3 regions of the Roseateles sp. GW823-FHT07B05 genome follow, and region 1 is predicted to be linked to each of the others. Evidence: riboswitches for the same ligand, from Rfam matches in the RefSeq annotation. Region 1 holds a riboswitch; each other region holds the start of a gene.
What was found. A riboswitch is a leader RNA that binds a small molecule or an ion and turns the genes downstream of it on or off. The one in region 1 is predicted to bind cyclic di-GMP.

Region 1 (5,149 bases):
TCAGAACTTGCTCTGTTCCGCCGCCTTCTTCTGCTGCGCCTCGGCCTTGCTCTGGGCCAGGAAGCTTTTCATCAGGTCGTCGCGGACGTAGCGCACGTCCATGACGAAGCTCAGGTGCGGGGCGTCCAGCTCGACCACCGCGCCCTTGGCCGTGAAGCGCGCCGACTTGTTGCCGACGAAGGGGCGCTGCTGCGCGGTCAGCTTGTACTTGCCCGACAACGTGTTGAACAGGTCGTCGAAGCGCTCCTTGCCCAGCTGCATCAGCACGGCGGCCAGCTTGTCCTGCGCGTCGAAGATGTAGGTGACTTCGTTGAGGCTGTCGATGCCGTAGCCGGCACCGTCGGTCGTGAACTGGCGCCCGCCGCTGAACTTGTTGACGCCGCCGTCGGTCAGGCGCGCCTGGCCGGGCAGTTTGGACTTGAGTTGCTGCGACGTCGTGGCGGCGATCTCGACGCCCAGGACCTGCACCTGGGCCATGGCCAGCGCGGGCAGCAGGGCGACGGTGAGCAGGGCTTGCTGGATGAATTTCATGTGGTGGTTCCGGTGATGGGGGTGGCGAGGCGTCACGAGCGGCCCAGGCCCTGGCCGACGCGCCATTCGCGCGCCAGCCGCTGCGCCTGCTGCAGCTGTGGCGACGACAGCTTCTTGGCCAGCGCGTCGCGCTCCTCGGCGGCGTCGGGGTGGGGGGCGTCGTTGGCTGCGGCGAGGTTGAGCCAGGCGTGGGCGGCCACCGTGTCCTGCTTCACGCCGCGCCCTTCGCGCAGCGCCAACGCCAGGTTGCGCTGGCCGTAGGCGTTGCCTGTCTTGGCGGCCTGCTCGAAGTAGCGGGCGGCCTCGGCATGGTCCTGCAGCACGCCGCGGCCGCGCTCGTACGACACGCCCAGGTCGTTCAGCGCGTCGGCGTTGCCCTGCTCGGCGGCCTTGCGGTACCAGGTGATGCCCTGGCGCTCGTCCTTCTCGGTGCCGCGGCCTTCGGTCATGGCCCAGCCCAGCGCACGCTGCCCGCCGGCGCTTCCCTGCTCGGCGCTCTTGCGGAACCAGGTGACGGCCTGGCGCTCGTCCTGCTTGACGCCGCGGCCGTTCACCAGCGCCCAGCCCAGCCGCACCTGGGAGCGGTCGTCGCCCTGCTCGGCGGCCTTGCGGTCCCAGGCGACGCCCTGCGCCTCGTCCCGCTCCGCGCCGCGCCCGAAGGTCAGCACATAGCCCATCCAGCTTTGCGCTTCCAGGTCGCCCTGTTCGGCGGCCTTGCGGAACCACGGCACGGACTGGGCCTCGTCCTTGGCCGCGCCGCGGCCCTGGAACAAGGCCACGGCCAGCAGGCGCTGCGCGCGCGCATCGCCCTGCTGGGCGGCCTTGGTGTACCAGGCGACGGCCTGGGCCTCGTCCTTGTCGACGCCGCTGCCGATGGCCAGCAAATAGCCCAGCAGCCGCTGCCCCGGCGCGTCGCCCTGGTCGGCGGCCTTGCGGGCCCAGCTCGCCGCCTGTGCTGGGTCCTTCTCGACGCCTTCGCCGTTCAGCAGCGCGAAGGCCAGCATGCGCTGCGAGTCGGCATAGCCGCCCCCGGCCGCGCGGCGGTGCCAGCCGGTCGCCTGCTGCAGGTCGACGGGCACGCCCCAGCCGTTCTCGTAGGCCAGCCCGAGGTTGTACTGGGAGATCAGCTCGCCCTGGGCGGCGGCCTTCTCCCACCACGCGAGGGCCTGGCGCGCGTCCTTCTTGACGCCGGTGCCGTTCAGCAACGCGACGCCCAGCTCCAGCTGCGCATCGGCCACGCCCTGGTCGGCGGACTTGCGGTACCAGCCGGCCGCCGTCGTGGCGTTGCGCGGCAGGCAGACGCCATTGGCCAGCGCGCGGCCGAGGGTGTATTGGAAGCTGCCGTCGCCCGCGTTGGCGCGGGCCTGCATGGTCGCCAGCGCCGTCTTGCAGTTGCCGGCCCGCATGGCCTCGTAGAGCTGGCCGGCCTCGTCGGCGCGGGCGTTGGCCGCGAACAGCGCCGCCGCAACGGCGACGAGCAGGGGGGTTCTGAACATTGGATCTCCCTTGAAAACCTCGGCACGGATCAACCGTTGCGGGCGGGAGTCGCGGGTCTGACCGCCGCTGGGCGGTGGGGCGGTGCCGGCACGTTGCAGCCGCGGGCGTGGACGCCCCTGGACTGCACGTGATGCGGCCCCGCTGTCGTTGCCTGGAGGCGTTAGACCGGAAGCTTTGCGACCCCGGCTTTCGCTCGGGTGTGCCGGCGGCGATTCTTGCGGATGCAATTGGTCACGTTTGCCGAGTTGGCGCCTCGGGCAGCGCCGGAACGTGAAAAGTTCAACGGGCGCTCAGCCCCGGCCCAGCACGCGGATGACCTCCGCCTCGGCCACCGGCTTGGCGATGAAGCCGTTCATGCCCGCGGCCAGCGCGGCCTGGCGTTCCTGGTCCAGCACGGCGGCCGTGAAGGCGTGGATGGGCAGGGCGGCCGTGGCGGGGTCGGCGCGCAGCAGCGCCGTGGCCTCCAGGCCGTCGACCTTGGGCATGTGCAGGTCCATCAGCACGCCGTCCAGCCGGCCGGCTTGGGCGCGGGCCAGCGTGATGGCCTGCTCGCCGTCCTCGGCCTCGATGACCTCGGCACCCAGCCGCTGCAGCAGCGCCGCGATGATGAGGCGGTTGACCGGGTTGTCCTCGGCCACCAGCAGGCGCTGGCCGGCCAGCGGGTAGCGCTGCGGGATGGGGATGCGCCGGCGCGTGGCGGTGTCGTCGATGGTGAGGCTGGTGGGCAGGCTGAGGTTGGCCCAGAACGTGGAGCCGTGGCGGCCGTCACTGTCCACGCCGACGTGGCCGCCCATGCGCGCGGCCAGCTCGCGGCAGATGGACAGGCCCAGGCCCGTGCCGCCGAAGCGGCGCGTCGTCGAGTCGTCCGCCTGCGCGAACGGGCGGAACAGCCGCGCCTGCTGGTCGGGTGGCACGCCGATGCCGGTGTCCTGCACCGACAGCCGCACGCGGTCCGGCCCGGCCGGTGCGAGGTTGAGCCGGATGTGGCCGCGCTCGGTGAACTTGAGCGCGTTGACGAGGAAGTTGGCGAGGATCTGGCGCACGCGCATCGGGTCGCCGATGACCAGCCGCGGTAGCTCGGGGGAGAGGTCCAGCTGCATGTCCAGCCCGCGTTCGCGACCCAGCGCGGCGCAGCCCTCGAAGCTGGCCTTGGCCAGCGCGTGCAGGTCGAACTCGATCTTCTCCAGCTCCAGGTGGCCGGCCTCGATCTTGGACAGGTCCAGCACGTTGGAGACGATCTCGTTGAGCGACTCGGCGGCGGCAACGAGGTGCGAGAGGTACTTGTCGCGGTGGATGTCGTCGGGCGCGCCCTGCTGCAGCAGCCGCGCCAGGCCCAGCACGCCGTTGAGCGGGGTGCGGATCTCGTGGCTCATCGTCGCCAGGAAGGCGCTCTTGGCGTGGCTGGCGGTCTCGGCCTGCTGCTTGGCGGCCTGCAGTTCGCGCTGCTGGCGGCGGTGCTCGGTGATGTCCTCGGCCACCCACAGCGTGGGGTGCTCGGCTTCGGTCTCCTGGCGGCCGGACAGCGCCGGCAGGCGGCGCGCGTTCAGCCGCACGGTGATGCGCTGGCCGTCGGGGCGCAGGTAGTCGCCCTCGAAGGCGTGCTCGGCGTCGGTCGTCTCGGCCGCGTCGCAGGCATCCGGCAGGCCGGGCGCGCCTTCGGCGGGCAGCGGCTCGGCGCCGCCGAAGATCTGCTGCCAGTGCCGGTTCACGCGCTCGAAGTGGCCGCGGCGCGTCATCGCGATGCCGACGCTGGCGTGGTCCAGGATGGCGTCGGCCTCGATGCGGGCGCGCTCGCGCTCGGTGATGTCGCGCGCGATCAGCATCGTCGCGGGTTCGCCGTCCCAGTCCAGCGACGCGGCGGACACCAGCAGGTCGCGCCATTCGCCGTGCACCAAGATGGCGGAGCGGAAGTCGCGCGCGATGCCGGTTGAGGCCAGTTCGGCGGCCAGGCGGCGCGGCTCCTTGCTGTCGGGCCACAGGCCCAGCTCGCGGCCGGAGCGGCCGATGAGCTCGTCGCGGTGGCGGCCCACCAGCGAGCAGAAGCCGGAGTTGGCGAAGCGGATGCGGCCGTCCTCGATGCGCGCCACGCAGATGGCGTCGGGGCTGGCGCGCAGCAGCCGGTCCAGCATGTCAGCGGTGCGCTGGTGCTGCTGCAGCGTGAGCCGCTCGCCCGTGATGTTGTGGCTGACGCCGCGCCAGCCCACGTGCCTGCCCTGGGCGTCGAACAGGGGCTCGCCGGAGCTCAGTGTCCACAGCAGCCGGCCGTCGGGCGTGCGGAAGCCGTTGATGCGGTCGCGGTAGGGGCGCTTGGCGCGGATGTCCTCCAGCAGCGCGTGGTAGTCGGCGTCGCGCACCAGCATCGCGCCGCCGGCCTGGCCCATCCTCAGGAAGTCCTCGCGCTTGTGGCCCGATAGTGGCTCGAACTCGTCGGACAGCGACAGGACGCGGAAGTTCGCATCCGCCTCCCAGGCCCAGTTGTGCGCGGCCTGCACCAGCCGGGCCAGGCGGGCTTCCTCGGCGATGGCGCGCGCCAGCGCCGCGCCGAGGATGCGGTTGAGCAGCAGCGCCGACGCCAGCCCGCCCACGGCGATCAGCATGTGGGCGATGAGGCGGTCCTTCAGGTTGGGCAGCACCGGCGCCTTCAGCCCCGGCAGCAGGCCCTGGAACTCCATCGTGGCCAGGCCCGCAATCGCGGCCATGTAGAGCAGCGCCAACGTGGCCGCTGCGCGGTTGCCCGCCACGCCGCCGGCCAGCGCGATGAGCAGCGCGCCGGCGGCAAGGATCAGCGTGTGCACGCCCAGGCCGATGTGGGCCGCGTGCAGCACCAGGCTGACGAGCGTGCCGCCCAGCACCAGCGTCGTCGCCAGCCGCGGCAGCGCGGCGCGGTACAGCAGCGCCGCCAGGCCGCCCGTGGCCAGCAGCGCCAGCCCCACCAGCACCCGCTGGCTGCCCCAGGGCGCGCGCAGCTGCAGCAGCGCCTCGGCGGTGCCGATGCCGGCGGCCACGGCGCCGACGATGACGACGATCCAGATCAGCGTGCGCGCCGCCATGCGCTGCAGCGCGTCGCGGGTTTCGCTGGGTTCAGGGGGCAACAAAGCCATTGTTCGCGTGGGTTCCGTCG
Region 2 (5,149 bases), on a different contig from region 1:
GTCAAGCTGCGCACCAAGCAGGCCGTGTGGGACGAGATCGGCGTGGGCAAGCCCTTCCTGCACGTGTCCGGCATGTACGGCCCGGAGCGCGGCTGCATCGCGCTGGTGTGGCCGCTGGCGCCGCACCCGACCAACAAGAACGAGCTCATCGTGTGGGACTGCGCGGCGTCGCCCGAGGAGCTGCTGACGCTGAACGCCGCCGCCATCCGCGAGCGCATGTTCACGAAGCAGGACGCGCTGCCCGAGGGCGTCACGCGCCTGCCCATCAAGACCATCCACGTCAACAAGAGCCCCATCGTCATCGGCAACCTGAAGACGCTCAGCCCGGCGATGGCGCAACGCTGGGGGCACGACACCGAGGCGCAGCTGGCCCACGCCCGGCTGCTGGCCGAGAAGGGCCGGCTGCTGGACGGCCTGTGGGCCGACGTCTTCCAGCGCGAGCCCTTCGACGCGGCCGACGTCGACGAAGACCTCTACGGCGGCTTCATCGGCAACGAGGATCGCCGCGCGCTGAACCGCGTGCGCACGACGCCGCCCGAGCAGCTCGCCGAGCGCGCCGCGCAAGGCAAGCTGGCCTTCCAGGACGGCCGGCTGGACGAGCTGGTGTTCCGCTGGCGCGCGCGCAACTTCCCCGCCAGCCTGGCGCCGCAGGAGGCCGAGCGCTGGCAGGCGCACCTCGCGGCGCGGCTGCACGAAGGCGAGGGCGGGGCGCAGACGCTGGCGGCCTTCATGGAACGCATCGACCAGCTGGGCGAGGCGGCCGACGAGCGCGGCGAAGCCATCCTGTCGGCGCTGTACGACTACGCCGAGCAGATCGCGCCATAGGCCGCGTTTCCCGTGATCTGCCGCATGGTCTAAAGCAACGAGTCCTGCGATAGTCGGGCCGAGAAAACCGCCCCAGGAGACCCCCATGACCAGCGCCGCCGCCCCTGAAGACACCACCGCCGCCCGCCTGCGCGCGCTGCTCGTGCGGGCGCCCACCGCCGTCGCCTTTGTTGCCGGCCAGCGCTTCGAGGTCGTCAGCGAGGAGTTCAACCACCTGTTCGGCTTCGGTGACGACACCGACCTGGCCGGCCAGGGCACCCGCAGCGTGCACACCACCGACCTCGCCCACACGGCGCTGCACGAGCGTGCCGCCGCCGCCTTCGCCGCCGGCCGGCCGCTGGACGAGGAGATCGAGTACGTCAAGCGCGACGGCCACCGCTTCTGGGGCCGGCTGCAGGCCACGCCGGTGCACTGGGAGCATCCGGCGGCCGAAGCGCTGTGGATCGTCGAGGACGTGACGACCGCCCGCGCCCAGCGGCTGCAGCCCACCTGGACGGCCAAGCACGATGCCGTCACCGAGCTGGCCAACCGTCGCGAGTTCGAGCGCCGCCTGACCGAGCACGTCGGCAGCCGCCGCAACGAGCCGGTGTCGGTGCTGTGGCTGGACGTCGACAAGTTCGGCGACGTCGTCAAGGACATGGGCGCCGAGGTGGGCGACCATTTCCTGTACGGCCTGGGCCAGATGCTGATCAGCAAGGTGCGCGCGTCCGACCTGGTGGCGCGGCTGGAGGAAGACCATTTCGCCATCCTGCTCCCCGACTGCGACCAGCACTACGCGCAGATCATTGCCGAGAAGATCCGCTCCGCCGTGGCGGCCTACCGGCTGCGCTGGGGCCTGCACCGCACGCGCGTGAAGGCGAGCCTGGGCGTCGTGCAGATCCACGCCACGCTGGGCACGGTGGACGCCGTGCTGGGCGCCGGTGCGCTGGCCTGCACGGAAGCCAAGGCGGCCGGCGGCGACAGCGTGCGCGTGTTCGTGTCGGCGGGCGGTTTCGAGGAGCTCGCGGGCTGATTTCACGGCCGCGCGCATGGCGAACCCCGGAAATGCGGGGTTTTTCGCCGGATGTTCTAAAGTTCAGCCAGCTGCTGCCGATATCACGGCCAGAGCGCTCAATACCTGAAATGCCATGAACGTCCCGCTGTCCACCGCCCTGTCCGGCATCTCCGCCGCGAATGAGCGCCTGCGCGCGTCGGCGTCCAACATCGCCAACCTGGCCACCAGCAACCAGTCCCGTCCCAGCGTCGAGCCGACGAACGTGGACAAGGTGCCCGAGCGCGAGATCAACCCGGCCAACGAGGTGGTCGAGCAGCAATCGGCGTCCTATGCCTTCGTCGCCAACCTGAAGGTGCTGCAGACGCAGCTCAACACCACCGGCGCGCTACTGGACATCAAGGCCTGAGCCTCGTCCCGTAGAGAAAAGGGCGCTGCCACGGCAGCGCCCTTTGTCATTTCAGCTGCCCACCTCCCGTGTGATCTGTGTGTTCGCGGCAGGCAAGCTGCGGGCCGAGCGCCGGGCTGCTCCCGAGCTGGCCCGCGGGCGAGGGGCGGTCAAGATCAGGCTTCCAGCCGGAAGCTGGCGACCGCGCGGGTCAGCTGCTCGGCCTGCAGGCGCAGGCTCTCGGCGGCGGCCGTGCTCTCCTCGGCCAGCGCGGCGTTGCGCTGGGTCATGTCGTCGAGCTGACCCATGGACTGGTGGATCTCGACGATGCCCTTGTCCTGCTCGCGAGAGCTCTGGCTGATCTGACCCACCATCGCCGACACGCGCTGCACCTGGGTGACGATCTCGCCCATGACGGCGCCGGTGCCGCGCACCAGCTCGCTGCTGTCCTGCACCTGCTCGACCGAGCCCTGCACCAGGCCCTTGATCTCGCGGGCGGCCTCGGCGCAGCGCTGTGCCAGCGTGCGCACCTCGCCGGCCACGACGGCGAAGCCGCGCCCTTGCTCGCCGGCACGGGCGGCTTCCACGGCCGCGTTCAGCGCCAGGATGTTGGTCTGGAAGGCGATGCCGTCGATGGTGCCGATGATGTCGGCGATGCGCCGGCTGGAGGCTTCCAGGCGGTCGATCTGGCTGACGGCGCGCTCCACCAGCGCGCCACCGCGCTCGGCCACCGCGCGGGCCTGGCCGGCCAGCTGGTTGGCTTCGTGGGCTTGCTCGGCGCCGTTCTTCACGTTGCCGCTGATCTGCTCGACGCTGGCGGCCGTCTGCTGCAGCGACGAGGCCTGCTCCTCGGTGCGGGCGCTGAGGTCCTGGTTGCCCTGGGCGATCTGCTGGCTGGCCGTGGCCACCGAGGCCACGCTTTCACGCACGCTGCCGACGATGTCGCGCAGGCCGTGCTGCATGGCGCCCAGCGCGGTCAGCATGTCGGCGGCCTCGTCCCGGCCACGTGCCCGCACAGGCTGGCTGAGGTCGCCCGCGGCCATGCGTCGCGCTTCGCGCACGGCCCGGCGCAGCGGCGCGACGATGGAGCGCGTGATGCCCCAGCACAGCAGGCCGCCCAGCACCAGCAGCGCGGCGCCGCCCGCCAGCACGAGCAGGCGGGAGCGCTGGTACAGCGCGTCGGCGTCGTCGGCCGTCTTGGCGATGCGGGCGATCTCGCGCGCCTTGATCTCGTCGACCTGCTTCGTGTAGGCCAGCTGCGACTCGCGCAGGCTGAGCTCCAGCAGCTCGGTGGCCTCGCCCATCTCGCCGGCACGGATGTGCAGCAGGAAGGCGCTCAGGTCGTTCTCGAACTTGTCGCCCAGCAGCTGGGCCTGGGCCACCAGTCGGCGGCCCTCCTCGGAGCGCACGCTGGGGACGATCTCGGCCCACAGGCGCTGGTTGTCCTCGCGGGCCTTGGCGATGGAGGCCAGCCAGCCGGTCTGCTTCTGCAGGTCGTCGTACAGCAGGATGTTGCGGGTCTGGCGCGCGATCTTGTTGATGTTGTCGGCGACGGTGACCAGGCGCTCCACCTTGGGCAGGCGGTCGTCGCGGATGAAGCGCAGCTGGTCGGCCAGGTCATGCAGCCCCGTCAGGGCCAGAGCGCACAGCGCCGCCATGGCGAGCAGCAGCGCGAAGAAGCTGGCGGCCAGTCGGGGGCCGATCTTGAAACGGGTCAGCAGTTGGATCATGGGCGGGCAACGGGTGGTTGCCCAGGGCGCAGGGGCCCTCGCCCGGCAGGGCGGAGGTTCTGGCGGCCCCGCTGCCATGGGCGGCGCGGGTGCGCTGCCGGTAGGCCGGTGGCTTTGCGTATCCGGCTTTCGCACGGACTTGCCCTGGACAGAGGTGGGAGTGGCGGGCCCCGGCCGCTGGCGGACGGGATGACACGAATTCTTACATTCAGGTAACAGCCGACGCGAAAATGCAAACGTTTGCTAGAGCGGCCACTCCAGGTGCTGAGGTTGGCGATGTGCGGAGTTCACGGGCGGGGGCAGGGCTTGCCGGCGACACGCGGCGATGGCGCCAACAAAAAGCCCGCCGGGCTTGCGCGCGGCGGGCGGGTGCGGTGGGGCTTGGGCCAGCGAGCGCTGGCTCAGGCTCAGCAGGCCGGGGCGGTGGCCTTGGCGGCCTCGGCGTATTCCTCGATCTGGTCGAAGTTCATGTAGCGGTAGACACTGGCCTTGTCCGCGTCGATGACGCCCATCTCCTTCAGGTACTCCTCCTTGGTCGGCAGGCGGCCCAGGCGGGACGCGATGGCCGCCAGCTCCGCCGAGCCCAGGAACACGTTGGTGTTCTTGCCCAGGCGGTTCGGGAAGTTGCGGGTGGACGTGGAGATGACGGTGGCGCCTTCACGCACCTGGGCCTGGTTGCCCATGCACAGGCTGCAGCCCGGCATTTCGGTGCGCGCACCGGCCGTGCCGAAGGCGGCGTAGTGGCCTTCCTTGATCAGCTCGCTCTGGTCCATCTTGGTCGGCGGGGCGACCCACAGCTTGACCGGGATGTCGCGCTGGCCACCCAGCAGCTTGGCCGCGGCGCGGAAGTGGCCGATGTTGGTCATGCACGAGCCGATGAAGGCCTCGTCGATCTTGGTGCCGGCGACTTCGGACAGGAACTTGGCGTCGTCCGGGTCGTTGGGGCAGCAGACGATCGGTTCCTTGATGTCGGCCAGGTCGATCTCGATGACGTGGGCGTATTCGGCGTCCTTGTCGGCTTCCAGCAGTTCGGGGTTGGCCAGCCAGGCTTCGACCTTCTCGATGCGGCGCTGCAGCGTCTTCGCGTCGGCATAACCGTCGGCGATCATGTTCTTCATCAGCACGATGTTGCTGGTGAGGTATTCCTTGATCGGCTCGGGGTTGAGCTTGATCGTGCAGCCGGCGGCGGAGCGCTCGGCGGACGCGTCGGACAGC
Region 3 (5,149 bases), on a different contig from region 1:
GCTGGTGCTCAACCTCGTCGTCAACGCGCAGACGCATGGCGCGCCGCCCCTCGAGCTGGCCTGCGGCGAGACGGCGGGTCGTGCGTGGATCGAGGTGCGCGACCGTGGCCCCGGCATCGCGCCGGCGCGTGTGGAGGCGCTCAAGCGGCCGTTCCAGCGCGGCGACGCCGCGCGGGGCGGCGTGCCGGGCTCGGGCCTGGGGCTGGCCATCGTCGAGCGCATCGCGCGCGCCGAGGGGGCCGAGCTGCAGCTGCTGCCGCGCGACGGCGGCGGGCTGGTGGCGCGCGTCAGCTGGCGCTGATCTTCACGGCCACGGTGCCGGTGCTGGTCTGGCCCAGGTTGTCCTTCAGCGTGATGGCCAGGTTGACGGTGCCCGTCACCGGCTTGGGCCAGCTGACGGCGATGCCGCTGCTGCTGGCCGAGAAGCTCATGCCGCTGGCCGCGCCGCTGATGGTGATGGACAGCGAGGTGGCGCCCGGCGCGCTGTAGCCGATGCTGGCGTTCAGCGCCTTGCCGGCCACGCCGGTGAGGCTGGTGGTGGTGAGCTTGGGCGCCGTGCTGGCGACAGGCGTGCTGCCGGTGGTGCCGGTCGTGCCGGCAGCGGCGCTGCCCAGGCTGGTCCACAGCGCCGTGGCATTGGGCGTGCCCCAGCCGGTGGGCGTGTCGTAGCCGGCCTTGGCCGTGCAGGTGGTGCAGCTGCCGTTGGTGCCGGTGGACACGTCCTTGAACGCGGCGGCGTAGGCCGTGGGCACGGCGCCCACCTGCTGGTACAGCGCTGCGTGCGGCTGGCCCAGCGCCGCCTTGCCCGATGCGGCGCGCTGTGCGTTGGCCACGGCCAGCAGGCCGGCCCATTGCGGCGTGGACAGGCTGGTGCCGCCGGCGCTGACCCAGCGCACCGCGGTCGTGCCCGGCGAGATGACGGCCACGTACTGGCCCGAGTTGGGGTTGGCGTTGAATGCCACGTCGGCCACCGCGCGGCGTGCGTAGCCGGCGATGCTGCCGCTTTGATAGGTGGGCAGCGCCACGTAGGCGCTGGTGCCGCCGCCGGTGCCGCTCCAGGTGGTTTCGCTGCGCGCGCCGCTGCCGCTGTACGTCAGCGTGGTGCCGCCCACGGCCAGCACGCGGCTGGACGCCGACGGCCACGACACCGCGGCGCCGTTGTCGCCGGTGGCGGCCAGGTAGCTCATGCCGGCGGTGTTGAAGACGCCGTCGTAGCCGGTCATCCAGCTGCCCTCGGCGGCGCCGAAGCTCATGGAGACGACGCCGGGCCCCATCTTGTTGGCCAGCGCGACGGCGTTGGAGAGGCTGGCGACGCCGGCGTCCGGCGCCTCGATGAGCACCAGGCGGGCCAGCGGCGCGGTGGCATGGGCCCACTGCACGTCCAGCGCGATCTCGGTGGCCCAGCCGCTGTCGTAGGCCGGCGCGGTGGCCGTCAGGTTGGCACCGGCGCTGTAGGCGACGACCAGCTCGCAGCTTGTTGCGGGCGCGGCCGCCAGCGGCAGCGCGGCGTTCGCGGCCAGCGTGCGCGTGGTGCAGCCGGGCAGGCCGAACTTGGTGTTGAACGCGGCCAGCTCGGCGGCGATGTTGGGGTCGTGCTTGGCGTTGACGATGTAGATCGTCTGGCCGGCGCCCAGCTGCGCGGGCGTGGCGCCGGCCAGCGCCGGCAGCCCGTAGGCGGCGCGGATCTGCGTGGGCGTGTAGGTGGTGACCGTCGTCGTCGTGGCCATCGGCGCGGCTTCGCCGGTGCCGGCGGCCATCGCGCGCGGGCGCAGCGCGTCGTCCAGCCCGGCCAGCGTCAGGCCGCGCGTGCCCACGCCGGCTGCCGCCTGCGCGCGGTGCGGCTCGGCGCCGTCCACCGGCTCGTCCAGCTGCACGGCGGCGGTGTGGAACTGGGGCAGCGCTTCGATGTCGCTGGCGGGCAGCGCCTCGTCCAGCGCCACGTTGAGCGTGAAGGCTGCCGGCGCGTCCGCCGCCAGCGTCTGGGTGGTGGGCGCGTCGGTGCCGGCACCGCCGCCGCAGGCGGTCAGGGCGGCACAGGCCAGCAGGCTGAGGGTCCAGGAGACGGGGGAACTGCGCATGGCCGGAATCTCGTGCAGGCGAGGGCCACGCCCGACAAGACCCGGCGGTCTTGGCGGCCCCGCTGCCATGGCGGCTGCGGATGCAGCGCGCGGTAGGCCGGAAGCTTTGCGTCCCCGCCTTTCGACGGGTTTGCCCTCAGGGTTGAAAACGATTGGAGTCTAGGGCGGCGCGCGGCCGCCGTGCACACCGCGGCCGCGCGCGGCCGTGACATCTGACGCGTCTCGTGCAGGCTGCGACGCGCTTCGTGCAGGCCCCGCCGCGTTTCGCCCACCCGCCTCGCGGCCACGTCGCCACCGCCCCTAGAGTGCCGGCCATGGACACACCCAACCCCCTCGCCACCGGCAACCGCTTCCAGCGCGCCTACTACCGCTGGGCGCTGCCTTACTACGAGCGCTTCGGCCGGCAGGACCCGATGCTGCGCGAGCGCGTCGAGCTCATCGACATCTACCTCTACTCGCGCCAGGGCCTGACGGCCTGGGCCGGCTGGCTGCTGTGCCTGCTGGGCGGCGCGTCCTGGCTGCATGGGCGCGGCATGGGCTGGGGGCCGTCGCTGGGCGTGGCCGCTCTGGTCATGGTGGGGCTGAGCGTCGCGCTGCTGGGCGTGTGGCTGCGGCCGCAGCAGCGGCCCGGGCGCGTGGTGGGCGGCTTCATGGGCGGCATGGTGCTGGGCATCGCGGCGATGCTGGCAGGCCTGAGCGTCGGCCGCGGGCTCGCCGGTCGCAGCTTCGACCTGGGCCAGGCGCTGGCGTCGCTGCAGGCTTCGGCGCTCACCGTGGTGCCGCTGGGCCTGAGCTTCGCGCTGCTGCTGACCGGCGTGGCGCGCGCCGGCCGCAGCGCGCGGGAGCGGCAGTTGTCGCGGCTGCAGCTGCTGGCCGAGCGCGACGCTGCCGCGCGCACCGCCGCCGAGGCCGACCTGCGGCTGCTGCAGGCGCAGATCCACCCGCACTTCGTCTTCAACACGCTGGCCACGCTGCAGCACTGGGTGGACCGCCGCGACGACCGCGCCGGCCCGCTGCTGCGCGAGCTGACCGGCTTCCTGCGCCGCAGCACCGAGCTGCTGGGCCGCGCCACGGTGACGCTGGCCGACGAGGCGCAGGCGGTGCGCCACTACCTCGCCATCCTGGCCGCGCGGCTGGACGGCCGCGTGCAGGGCGAGGTGCTCATCGCGCCGGAGCTGGCCGCCGAGCCGCTGCCGCCGGGCCTGCTGCTGACGCTGGTGGAGAACGCCGTGGAGCATGGGCTGGAACCCAAGATCGGCGACGGCCGGCTGCAGGTGGCGGCCGGCGGTGACCCCGGCGGCCGCTGGTGGCTGCGTGTCGATGACGATGGCCTGGGCTTGGCCGACGATGCCGCCGACGACGTGGGCCTGGCCAACCTGCGCCAGCGGCTGAAGCACCATTTCGGCGACCGTGCCCGCTTCACGCTGCAGCGCCGCGCCGAGGGCGGCACGCGCGCCGAGATCGAGGTGTCGCCATGACCCGGCTGCTGATCGCCGACGACGAACCCGCGCCCCGCGAACAGCTGGCCGACGCGCTGGCCCAGGCCTGGCCCGACGCGCAGATCGTGGCCCAGGCCGCACACGGCGCCGACGCGTGGGACCAGTGGCTGGCCCACGAGCCCGACGTGTGCTTCCTGGACATCCGCATGCCGGGGCTGTCGGGCATCGACGTGGCGCGGCGCATTGCGGGCCGCAGCGCGGTGGTGTTCGTCACGGCCTACGGCGACCATGCGCTGCAGGCCTTCGACGCGGGCGCGGTGGACTACCTCGTCAAGCCGCTGGAGCCGGCGCGGCTGGCGCAGGCGGTCGCGCGGCTGCGCGAGCGCCTGCAGCGCCCGCCGCCGGCGGCCGGTGCGCTGCAGCAGCTGCTGGAGCAGTTGGCCGCGCAGCAGCGCCGGCCGGCCTGGCCCGACACGCTGCAGGCCGGCGTGGGCAAGGAGGTGCGGCTGATCCGCATCGACGACGTCGTCTACTTCGAGTCGGACGCGCGCTACACCCGCGTCGTCTACCTGGAGGCCGGCCAGCAGCGCGACGCGCTGCTGCGCACGCCACTGAAGGACCTCATCGCGCAGCTGGACCCGGCCCGATTCCAGCAGGTGCACCGCTCGGTCGTCGTGGCCGGCGCGCAGATCGCCAGCGCGGTGCGCGACGACGACGGCGGCATGGTGCTGCGGCTGCGCGGCTCGGCCGATGTGCTGACCGTGTCGCGCCCCTTCCAGGGCCTGTTCAAGGGGCAGTGATCTCCACGGCAACGCCGCTCAGCACGGCGTTGCCGCTGAGCGGGTCGCGCGCGGCGTCGTCCAGCAGCGCGTTCATGTTCACGCCCGGCCGCTCGCGGGCCACGCCCAGCTGCACGCCGGCCAGGTCGTGCCCCCAGCCGTGCGGCAGGCTCACCACGCCGGGGCTCATGTCGGCGCTGCGCTCCACGCGGGCAATCAGCTCGCCCACAGAACTCTTCACTCGCGCGAACTCGGCCAGGCCCAGCCGGTCGGCGTCGCCGGGGTTCACGAGCAGCGTGCAGCGCTCCGGGCCCTTGGCCAGGATGGGCAGGTTGTGCATCCAGCTGTTGCCCGAGCGCGTGTCGCGGCGGCCGATGAGGCTGAACTCGGGCGCGGGTTCGGCTTTGACTTGAGCCAGGTCGGCCAGGATGCTGGGCGGCGCCAGTTCGATCTTGCCGCTGGGCGTGCGCAGCACTTCCGGAATGCGGGGCACCAGCGCGCCCAGGTCCACACCGCCGCCGTCCACCGTGCTGGCGGCCTTCACCTTCTTCAGGGTCAGGCCGCCGGGCTGGCGGCCGAACTGGTCGCCGTAGGGGCCCACGCGCAGCTGCAGGTCGATGAGGCGCTCGGGGCCGCGCCACGGGTCCAGCGCGGCCAGGATGGCGGGCGTCTGGTCGCCGGCAAAGCGGCGCACGTCGGACGCGATGGCCTCGTCGTCCAGCTGCGCCACGTCCACGCTCAGGCCGCGGCCTTCCAGCAGCGCGCACAGGCGCAGGAGGGTCTGCCACTCCTGCGGCGTGCCGGGCGCGGCGTCGAACACCGGGCCGCTGAAGCGCGCGTGGTTGCGGTGGCT

Region 2: it holds a riboswitch for cyclic di-GMP, as region 1 does, so the genes downstream of both, AC1Q7O_RS05720 (methyl-accepting chemotaxis protein) here and AC1Q7O_RS10710 (tetratricopeptide repeat protein) in region 1, are expected to answer to the same signal.
Region 3: it holds a riboswitch for cyclic di-GMP, as region 1 does, so the genes downstream of both, AC1Q7O_RS17820 (S53 family peptidase) here and AC1Q7O_RS10710 (tetratricopeptide repeat protein) in region 1, are expected to answer to the same signal.

Annotation. Positions count from the first base shown of each region.
Region 1 covers NZ_JBXAGX010000004.1:73,489-78,637, reverse strand. Annotated here, with positions in the region: gene AC1Q7O_RS10715 (hypothetical protein) at 1-531, opposite strand; gene AC1Q7O_RS10710 (tetratricopeptide repeat protein) at 564-2,027, opposite strand; cyclic di-GMP riboswitch class I at 2,157-2,242, opposite strand; gene AC1Q7O_RS10705 (PAS domain-containing hybrid sensor histidine kinase/response regulator) at 2,319-5,120, opposite strand; gene AC1Q7O_RS10700 (ferritin-like domain-containing protein) at 5,110-5,149, opposite strand, start outside.
Region 2 covers NZ_JBXAGX010000002.1:326,932-332,080, reverse strand. Annotated here, with positions in the region: gene sbcB (exodeoxyribonuclease I) at 1-825, shown strand, start outside; gene AC1Q7O_RS05730 (GGDEF domain-containing protein) at 911-1,837, shown strand; gene AC1Q7O_RS05725 (flagellar basal body rod protein FlgC) at 1,953-2,225, shown strand; gene AC1Q7O_RS05720 (methyl-accepting chemotaxis protein) at 2,381-3,934, opposite strand; cyclic di-GMP riboswitch class I at 3,993-4,088, opposite strand; gene acnB (bifunctional aconitate hydratase 2/2-methylisocitrate dehydratase) at 4,342-5,149, opposite strand, start outside.
Region 3 covers NZ_JBXAGX010000008.1:85,545-90,693, reverse strand. Annotated here, with positions in the region: gene AC1Q7O_RS17825 (ATP-binding protein) at 1-301, shown strand, start outside; gene AC1Q7O_RS17820 (S53 family peptidase) at 288-2,078, opposite strand; cyclic di-GMP riboswitch class I at 2,128-2,223, opposite strand; gene AC1Q7O_RS17815 (sensor histidine kinase) at 2,393-3,556, shown strand; gene AC1Q7O_RS17810 (LytR/AlgR family response regulator transcription factor) at 3,553-4,317, shown strand; gene AC1Q7O_RS17805 (molybdopterin-dependent oxidoreductase) at 4,304-5,149, opposite strand, start outside.